DNA from 2 places in the Marinomonas phycocola genome. Region 2 is predicted to be linked to the other one. Evidence: riboswitches for the same ligand, from Rfam matches in the RefSeq annotation. Region 2 holds a riboswitch; the other holds the start of a gene.

Region 1 (5,066 bases), on a different contig from region 2:
AATGTTTAACACGCTTAACGCCTCCAATAATACGAGTAGAGAACATAAATAACACAACACAAAGTACAACCAATACAACAGCAACACTCGAACCTTGCTCTAACCGATAAGATCCAATTAATTGAAATAGATATAATGGTAGAGACAGCAACCCAGATGAACCAAATAAGGCAATCACCCCCATATCACCTAAACACAATAAAAGTGCGTACCCAAAAGCCTGAGCAACACTTCCTCGAACAATCGGCCATTCCAATAAAAATCGAGCTTTCCCCCATATGCCTAAACTTGCATATAATAAACGATAACGCTTCTCTTGTTGATAAAATACCGGCATCAATGCCCTCAAAACAAAAGGCAGTGCTGTCATTCCATTCACCCAAACAACAATCCAATACCCTTGATCAAACCCCAAACCAATCTGACGGAAAACAAGAAACAACCCTGTCGCAATGACTAAACCGGGTATCATCAAAATACTGTTCCCTAAAGACTCAACCAGTTTAGCAAGCCATTCCAATCGCGGCTGACAATGCCCATAACGAGCAACAAAAACAAAGCCAAGCCCTAAAACCACACTTAATATCGCTGCTGGTATCGCAATCTTTAAAGACACTCCTACGGCTTGCCACATTTTTTCATCTTGTAATGTTTGCCAGAATACAGGCGAAAAAATAGGTTCTAAGATAGCAATAAACGGAGGCAGGATCAGCAACAGAGCAAATACAATTGCACTAATATCAAAAAACTTATTCCAAGCACTGTCTTTTAAAACATATCCTTTCAGAGTTAGCACACTGTTATCTTGCTTCAAAGGTAAGGAAAAACGATAAATTAACATGGCCACACAGCTGCATATTAACACTTGCAATAGGGACAACACACTGGCTTTAGACACATCAAAATCAAAACGAAGCGCCTGATAAATAGCCACTTCTAATGTACTGGATTTAGGGCCACCACCAAGGCTTAGCACAACGGCAAAACTGGAGAAACACAACATAAATATCAGTACAAAAGCCCCCGGCAACGCTTTTCTTATATAATGCCATTCAATTATTTTAAATGCTTGCCAACGAGAAAATCCCAACTGAAGGGCAAGTCGCCATTGTGCTTGAGGAATCAGACCATGAGCTTGCACCAATAGGCGCACTGCCAAAGGCAAGTTAAAAAAGAGGTGAGCTAATAATATCCCCAAAAGCCCATATAAAGGCAGCTCGATCCCTGTCCATGCAGTTATCCACCCACTTCGTCCGTAGACAACAACAATGCCAAGAATAGCAACGATACTGGGCACAACCATAGAAACAGCAAACAATTGGAACAACGCATTACGTCCGAAAAATTGTCGGTGCATCAAAGCCGAAGCGATGGGGACGGCAAGCCCAATACTCAAAACACTGCTCAATAGAGCCTGCCAAAGAGAAAAGCGAACGACACGCCATAAATAGGCACTGGATAAGTAAGACATCCATCTATCCGCTTCTCCATAAAATAAAAGAGCCGCCAAACTGGCAGCTCCTATCAGAGTAAACACAAGAATAAGAAAGAAGGCAGGCAATAAACGCCATTGAACGAATGACATCGAAAACGCACCTATTCTTGTTTTCACTATCTTGTTGTTGCTTCTAACCACTCATCTACCCAAGCACTGCGATTACTTGACACATCTTCTGCGGAAAGGGTAAGTACTTTTGTCGGTTGCTGCAATAAGGAAAATGCTTCAGGTAAGGCGGTTTCTGTTTTAACAACAGGGAACATCCAATTACCAGTCGCAACATGAGATTGGAAACCATCTTCTAAAATAAACGACATAAATTGGCTGGCTAATTCCGGATTAGGCGCATTGTTTAATTGCGCAGCGACCTCCACTTGAGGATAAAAACCTTCTGATGCAGGTGCTGCTTGATATTTATTAACGCCTTCAGCAACCATGTGGTATGCAGGGGACGTTGTATAACTTAACACTACGTCAGATTCGCCTTTCAAAAATAAACTGTAACCGTCATACCAGCCTTTCGTAACAGTAACAGTATGAGAACTCAGTTTTTCCCACGCTTCATCGGCTTTATCGCCATAGACAGATTTCATCCATAATAACAACCCTAACCCCGGCGTGCTTGTTCGAGGATCTTGATAGATAACCCTTAAATCTTGGTTCTCTACAATGTCTTTCAATGACGTCGGTACGGTTGTTAATTTCTCAGTATCGTAAATAAACGCAAAGTAACCTTGATCAAATGGCACAAAATAGTCGTTATCCCATCCATTCGGCACAGTTACTTTTTCGGTATTGACTGAGTGAATGGCTAGCAATCCTGTTTTTTCAGCCGCCGACATTAGATTCACATCCAACCCCAGCAAAACATCCGCTTTTGAAGATGCGCCTTCAAGTTGAATACGAGATAAAATACCAACGGAAGAATCTAGACCAACGTAATTTAGTTCACAACCACACACTTTTTCAAAGTCTTCTTTTATTTTTGGACCAGGACCCCAATCAGAAGAAAATGAATCATAGGTGTATACAGTCAACGTATTGCTGTTATCTGCAATTACAGTTGTTGCCAATAAGCTTGTAGCAAGAACGGTTGCCGGGAAAAAACAAAGAGATGTAAAACGCATTAAGTCGCTCCAATAAAAAATTAACGAGCGGCGTGGTGTGAGGCTGCAAAAAAGCAAGATCTCAATCCCTACGCCAGCATAATCTGGATCAGGTTCAATGGGTTAGCAGGATAAGTTGTGACAACTTATTTATCGCTTCTCAGCCTTATACAAGGCACCCCATGAGATGTGTTCAAGCACGATTATAACGATAATCACAAAAATCGCTAGAAACTTATGATGAGAGGCGTATCAGTGAAGTAACAAGCGGATAGAGAATAAAGACAAAACTCAACGAACAATCAATTTAGCGCTTCACCTACACTATGCAAAACGCGCTCTACAGCACCTTGATTATTCTTAGCGTAGGACATGGATTTTTCTCCCATAAGAAAGCATAACGTTTCATTTTCAAACAGCTGTTTGGTCGACCTTTCAATATCGGCAACCGTTAAACACCGCCAAGCAGCATCGATTTTAATCAAATCTTGGGTAATTTCTTTAAAATTAAACGTATGTTCACCAACCAAAATAGGTTTGGCAAGCAAAGCGGGCTCAATTGGGTTATGGCCTCCTCGTTCAATCAAACTGCCGCCGACAAATACAACATCAGAGCATTGATAATAATAGAGAAGCTCTCCCATTGAGTCACCAATCACTACATCGTATTGAGACCAGTCTTCTATAGTCATTTCACTGCGTTTAGCAACACGATCAAAATGTGCTTTCGCTAATTCATAAACCAACTCAAATCGCTCTGGGTGACGAGGCACCAACAGCAGTAGAGCATTATTAAACATTTTTTGAATGGCTTTATGAGCCTCTAAAAGTAACGGCTCCTCTCCTTCATGAGTACTGGCTCCAATCCATATTGGTAAACACTTACCTATACGCTGCCTCCAATCACTTTCTAACACACTATCAGGGACAGTTAGATCAAATTTAATGTTTCCAGTGACGCAGACAGAATCAGCACCAAGCGTTCGAAAACGCCGAGCATCTGTTTCGTCGTGTGCGCAAAATTGCGTTGGTAGCTGCATGAGCTTTTTAGACAGACTAGGAAATTTGGTGTATTTACGTAAGGATCGCTCACTTAAACGGGCATTAATAATATGAACATCAATGCCTTTTTGCTGACAACGATTTAACAGGTTTGGCCATAATTCGGTTTCAACAATGAGCAATTTAGGACAAGTGAGTTTAGCTAAAAAATTAACAACCGACTTATCCCAATCAATTGGCAAATAATGGTGTTGTACGTTTACTTTAAACAAAGAAACCACCTGAGCGGCTCCAGTCGGCGTCATGGTCGTTATCAATAAATGTTTCTCAGGATTTGTAGCCTGCCACCGGCTTACCAAAGGCCGAACCGCTAAGACCTCTCCCACTGACGCACAATGAATCCAGAGATCCGCATGAATGTCTTCGTCAACCTCACCCATAGCCTGACTAATAGAGTAATTATCATAGGCTTGATCAAATCGCTTAAGCTTACGTAAAATCCAAGGCGTTAATGCCTTTAAGAGCAATTGATAAACCCACATTAGGAATCCTCAGGATCATTAAACTGCTGTTTATGCAATTGAGCATAAGCCCCTTTTCTATTCAGCAAGTCTTGATGTGTCCCCATCTCCACAACATTACCGTGATCAACAACGGCTATGAGATCTGCATTCTCAATCGTTGACAGTCGGTGAGCAATCGCAATTGTCGTTCGGTCTTTCATTAAGGTATCAAGTGCTTGTTGAATTGCGCGTTCCGATTCAGAATCCAAAGCCGATGTTGCTTCATCTAAAATCAAGATAGGTGCATTTTTTAACACAGCTCTCGCTATCGCAATACGCTGCCGTTGTCCGCCAGATAATAACACACCGTTTTCACCTACCATGGTGTCGAGACCAAGTTCAAGCTCCTGTATAAAGCCCCAAGCATTTGCGGCTTCCGCTGCTGCAATAATGTCCTTATCTGAGGCGCCATTTAAATCGCCATAGGCAATATTAGAACGAATAGAGCCATTAAAAAGAACCACATTTTGGTTAACTAACGCGATGTGCTTTCTTAGGTTGTCTAGGCTGAATTGGTTGATCGGTTCATCATCTAATAGCAAAGCACCTTCTTCTACATCATAAAAACGCGGAATAAGGTTAGCAAAAGTCGATTTTCCTCCTCCAGAACGTCCCACTAACGCGAGCGTTTTACCTGCTGACAAAGAAATAGACACATCCTTTAAAACCTGTTTATCTGTATTAGGGTACGTGAAATTAAGGTTTTTGAATTGAATATCACCCTTTACTGCTGATACCTGCTTAGAGCCTGTGTTTTTTTCAATATCCAAATCTAAAAACTCAAAAATACTTTCTGCCGCCGAAATGCCTTTTTGCAAAATGCTGTTTACTTCTGTCAATTGACGCATTGGTTTACTTAACATGCCCGCCGCACCGATAAAAGCGACAAAATCTCCA
Region 2 (5,066 bases):
GTGGAAGAGACGCCCACAGGATCAAGCACAATTTGACAATCTGGGTAGCCAATCTTTATTTTCTTTAACCAAAAAGACGTCGCCAGCATTAATTCATAATTAGACAAGAGTCCAATTTTTATAATGTTTGGCTGCATGTCCGATAAAATGCTTTCCCACTGCGCATCAAATTGCTGCTTTGCAATGGGAAATACATGGGAGACACCTTGTGAGTTTTGAGCAGTTAACGACGTGACAACGGTGACAATATGCACGCCTAAATCCTGCCCAACACGGATATCAGCTTGTAAGCCAGCATGCGCACTCGGGTCAGAGCCCCCGACACACAAAACAATCGGCATTAATGAGTTTGTTGAGAACATTAATCCTCCTCACGTTGTAACTGCTTACCCTGATTGAGTGACACCTCATCCTGTAATCGATCCGTTGTTAAATACACATCGCTGCCTAGTGCTTTAAATTGCTCAGACATTTTTTGCATACCTGATTGGGCATCTAAATCCGTGAGCTCTGTTGCGTCAATACGCTGTAGTTTTGTGTCATCAAGACCTTTGGCATAGTCCCTTACTTCTTGTGTAATTTTCATCGAGCAGAACTTTGGTCCACACATAGAACAAAAATGAGCCACTTTTCCTGACGCCTGAGGAATCGTTTCGTCGTGATAGGCTCTTGCTCTGATTGGGTCTAGAGAGAGGTTAAACTGATCTTCCCAACGAAACTCAAAACGAGCTTTAGACAAAGCATTATCACGCACTTGAGCGCCCGGATGTCCTTTTGCCAAATCCGCAGCATGGGCCGCAATTTTGTAGGTAATTAAACCTTCTTTAACGTCTTCTTTGTTTGGTAAGCCTAAATGCTCTTTTGGTGTGACATAACACAACATGGCACAGCCATACCAACCAATTTGTGCGGCACCAATGCCTGATGTGATGTGATCATACGCAGGGGCGATATCTTGTGTTAACGGGCCTAATGTATAAAACGGTGCTTCATGACAGTGCTTCAACTGCTCCGCCATATTTTCTTCAATCAGTTGCATCGGTACGTGGCCTGGACCTTCAATCATAACCTGCACATCGTATTCCCAAGCCACCTTGGTTAATTCACCCAAGGTTCTTAACTCTGACATCTGAGCCTCGTCGTTCGCATCCAGAATAGACCCGGGACGCAAACCATCACCCAAAGACAATGCCACATCATATTGAGCACAAATTTCACAAACTTCTCGAAAACGCGTGTAAATGAAATTCTCTTCATGATGAGATAAGCACCATTTCGCCATAATCGAACCACCGCGAGACACAATGCCAGTCAAACGCTTCGCTGTCATGGGGACAAAACGCAATAACACTCCCGCATGGATAGTAAAATAATCCACTCCTTGCTCGGCTTGCTCAAGTAAGGTGTCACGAAATACGTCCCAATTTAAATCTTCAGCTACGCCATTCACTTTTTCCAACGCTTGATAAATAGGAACCGTTCCGATTGGTACAGGTGAGTTTCTCAGTATCCATTCTCGGGTCTCATGAATGTTTTTACCCGTGGACAAATCCATCACGGTGTCTGCACCCCAACGAGTCGACCAAACCAGTTTCTCAACTTCTTCTTCAATCGATGAAGTTACGGCTGAATTACCGATGTTTGCATTCACCTTAACTAAGAAGTTGCGCCCTATGATCATTGGCTCGGATTCAGGGTGATTAATATTATTCGGTATGATTGCACGGCCTCTCGCCACTTCATCACGAACAAACTCTGGTGTAATGTGTTGCTGAATATTCGCTCCGACGCTTTTCCCTGAATGTTGTCTACGCAAGAGCTCGCCTTGAATTGCATCAAAATTTTGGTTTTCACGAATGGCTATGAATTCCATCTCAGGCGTAATAATGCCTTGTCGAGCGTAATGCATCTGCGTTACGTTTTTACCTGGCTTTGCTTTCTCTGGTTTTGGTAAATTCTTAAAACGTAATTCATCCAAAGCCGCATTTTCTAAGCGTTCATTAGAAAACTTCGACGATAATTGTGTTAATTGTTCCGTATCTTTACGAGCATCAATCCAACTTTCTCTTAACCTTGGTAACCCTTTATGGACATCGATCGTTGCCTTAGGGTCTGCATACGCGCCGGAGCAATCGTAAATATAAATGGGGTCATTTGATTCAAAGGTGAGATTGTTTGGATCTGAACCAATCGCAGTATCAGAGACATTAATTTGACGCATAGGAACACGGATAGAGGGATCTGAACCTTCAATATAGATGCGTTCTGAAGAAGGAAAAGGTGTCGCTTGAAGCGATTCAATAAAGGCTTTAGCTGCTTGACGAGATGCTTCTCGGCTGACTTTATTTGGTTTTTTTATAATGTTGTTTACTGATTCATTATTCGATGACATAAGCCGTTCCCTAAAAGTAAAATGAGAATTGCTTGTCTAAAATGAGGCTCATTGAAGGCATTCCAAAAATGGAATTATGCTTCAAAAATTTTCTACAGGGATTAATACGACAGCACCAAATACAACCGTAAAATCCCGGTAGAAGTACATTCGATGCAGAAAAGAAAAGATTACGATTTTCTTGTTTCCTACGCAGGTTTTTAACCCTGATCAGGTTCTGCGGATCCCGCTTATAAGCGATCTCAGCCAAATGGCACTCCGACAAGTAATTGCACAATACCCAGTAATAATACGCTTGTAAAGCCTTAAAATTTGTCTGGTTATGTGAGAGCCATATTCATTTGGCGTATTTTTAATGTTACAGGCAACATTAAAATTCATCGACGGCTAGGACTTTGCGCCCTTGACTAAGCAGTTCCTCTACTCGATTTTTCATATTAGTAAACGCGTCTTCAGAGCCCCAACTGATCGAACCCGCCTCTTCCACGCAATTCTCTTTGCCAATGCTCACACCCTACTCACTGATCGTATTGACCGATCCATTCGAAAATATCGCTTTAATGATTTTTGGCCCACCTGCAGGGCCACGTCGATGAGATGACTGTAATAATAAGAATAAGAAGCGTATTAAACAATACGACTTCATTACTCACTGTAAAAAGGGCTGTTTTTCTCTCTTTCTTTTACTTTCTCTAATATTTCTTTTTGTTCTGCAATGCTTGCCCGACCCCATTTAGTAATTTCCCCACCCGTTCGGTAACAACCAATACAAATATCGTCATCATCTAAGCTACACACATTGGTGCAGGGAGAAACAACAACACCTTTATCTTGTGACTTCATTTTCACATTCCTCAAACAAGAGTAACCGTGTATAAAAAATTACGGTATTTTAACTACATTTGCTTAAAGAGATAGGTATTATTTCGGCTAACTGGAAGGGTTCTATTCAATTCTTTAAGTATCAAGGAATATCGCCCCTGTTCATCTTTACTAACTTGACTGATTTTTAGACACCTGTACGATCACCGCGCGGTGTATTCTTCAAAATACGATTATGCCACTTTCAACTAGGGGTTGAATCGTAAAAAGGGCGTACTTAGGTACTTAGCTTCTTCTAACCCACTTTCAATAATCAAATTGTATTCTAATCGATCCCCCATTCTTACTTTTTGAATCGCCAAGTAAGCCTTTACGGTTTCTAATTCATTTTTAATACAAATAATTTGTGTTTGAGCTTTGGTTATGGATGCTCTCAAAAGATCCGTCATTTTCTTTGAGGAATCAGGCTATAAATCAATTAACACACGAATATTTTCCAATGTATTAAAGAGAAAATGCGGCTCCATTTGAGATTGCAAAACGTTATAACTAGACTCTGCCATTTTTTCTTACAGTAATGTTTTCAACTCCTGCTCTTGTAGCTCTTTATCTTTTCGATTAAGTCTATGAGTAATATAAAAAATATAAGTAATGAAAAAACTAAATAATACTCTTAATAGCACCTCTGAAAACGGTGCTTCCAGTATTCACTTCTGTACTTCACCAAACAAAAACAGCGTTACAGCCCATGTATTCTTATTCGGTCTAAATAAACAGGCTGTAAGTGGGCTATTTTTCAAATTGAAGTAAACGAGCCTTATTTAGCTCTTTCATCCTTCCAAGTACATCAACACCAATTTGATTATAAACATCCAACAAATCAATTAAGACCCAGTTTTCTCTAATTAAATGGCCTTCTACACGCCAAAAATCTAAACTACGCATAGTAATTTCCTGATTCGAAGGAGCAATACCTAACCACCCGCCATGACTAATTGTCATTGACATGCCAGGCCACGCAGTGAACCCCACGTAATCACCATCAGCAAATAGAAAACCTTTCTGAGTATCTCCAACACGGTTTGGCAACGCGTTTAAAAATGGTATTTGATGCCAGTTTCTAAACCCTTTAATACCTCTCGCAGTACCAATACCTGATGGTCCATACCAACTGCAATTTGGATGCCAATATTGATCTAGTTTCATAGCATCAACGCCCCCATCAGAAAACTCCCCCAATGACTCGCACATATTAGCGACGATATCCAAGCTTATCGCTGAGCGCTCCGAATTGTCATCAGAAGCAATAATGCCATCTTGTGTTGCAGGCCCAGGAACATGCCATTCACGACCAAGACTTACAGACAATGGCCAAACACCTGCCTGCATCATCACTTCAGGAATATCCCATACTGCCTGCATTTCAACAATTCTTCCCTCTTCTATCCGGAAAAACTCATGAAATCTCATACTCACTTGATGACCAGTAGGCAATATATCTAACCAAGGCTTTTCAAACGACCCTGTATAATAACCACAACATCCTACCCACTGACTTTGATGATTTGAACTCCCCGCCATTACAATAGTATCTCTACGCTCTAACCCTATAAACGCTTCCGATAAAGGGCGAAAAACTCGACTTATTAAATCTTGTTTTGATGCTAACGTTTCAAACGGAAAAGAAAGTTGCAACACCGCATTCTCTGAGAAAATCTCATCAACAACGCTGGAGAAGTTGCTTTCAGAGTAGTTATACAGTGACTCTCTCAATTTTTTAACTAACCCTTTGTTTTTAATATTAATTAGCATGATAAAAATAACCTCTAACGATGGATTTAGTATAATCTAC

Evidence for each region. Region 2 has a riboswitch for thiamine pyrophosphate ahead of thiC (phosphomethylpyrimidine synthase ThiC). Riboswitches for the same ligand answer to the same signal wherever they lie in the genome.
Region 1: linked by a shared signal. The riboswitch ahead of thiB (thiamine ABC transporter substrate binding subunit) and the one ahead of thiC (phosphomethylpyrimidine synthase ThiC) in region 2 are both predicted to bind thiamine pyrophosphate.

Annotation. Positions count from the first base shown of each region.
Region 1 is NZ_JBLIXL010000003.1:162,938-168,003, reverse strand. Features, by position in the region: gene ACMUMJ_RS03760 (thiamine ABC transporter ATP-binding protein) at 1-12, opposite strand, end outside; gene thiP (thiamine/thiamine pyrophosphate ABC transporter permease) at 1-1,585, opposite strand, end outside; gene thiB (thiamine ABC transporter substrate binding subunit) at 1,612-2,625, opposite strand; TPP riboswitch at 2,673-2,797, opposite strand; gene ACMUMJ_RS03745 (3-deoxy-D-manno-octulosonic acid transferase) at 2,907-4,148, opposite strand; gene msbA (lipid A export permease/ATP-binding protein MsbA) at 4,148-5,066, opposite strand, start outside.
Region 2 is NZ_JBLIXL010000001.1:210,519-215,584, reverse strand. Features, by position in the region: gene thiE (thiamine phosphate synthase) at 1-362, opposite strand, end outside; gene thiC (phosphomethylpyrimidine synthase ThiC) at 362-2,392, opposite strand; TPP riboswitch at 2,561-2,663, opposite strand; gene ACMUMJ_RS01045 (hypothetical protein) at 2,763-2,903, opposite strand; gene ACMUMJ_RS01040 (DUF1289 domain-containing protein) at 3,038-3,235, opposite strand; partial or broken gene ACMUMJ_RS01030 (histidine kinase) at 3,463-3,777, opposite strand; gene ACMUMJ_RS01025 (ester cyclase) at 4,004-5,026, opposite strand.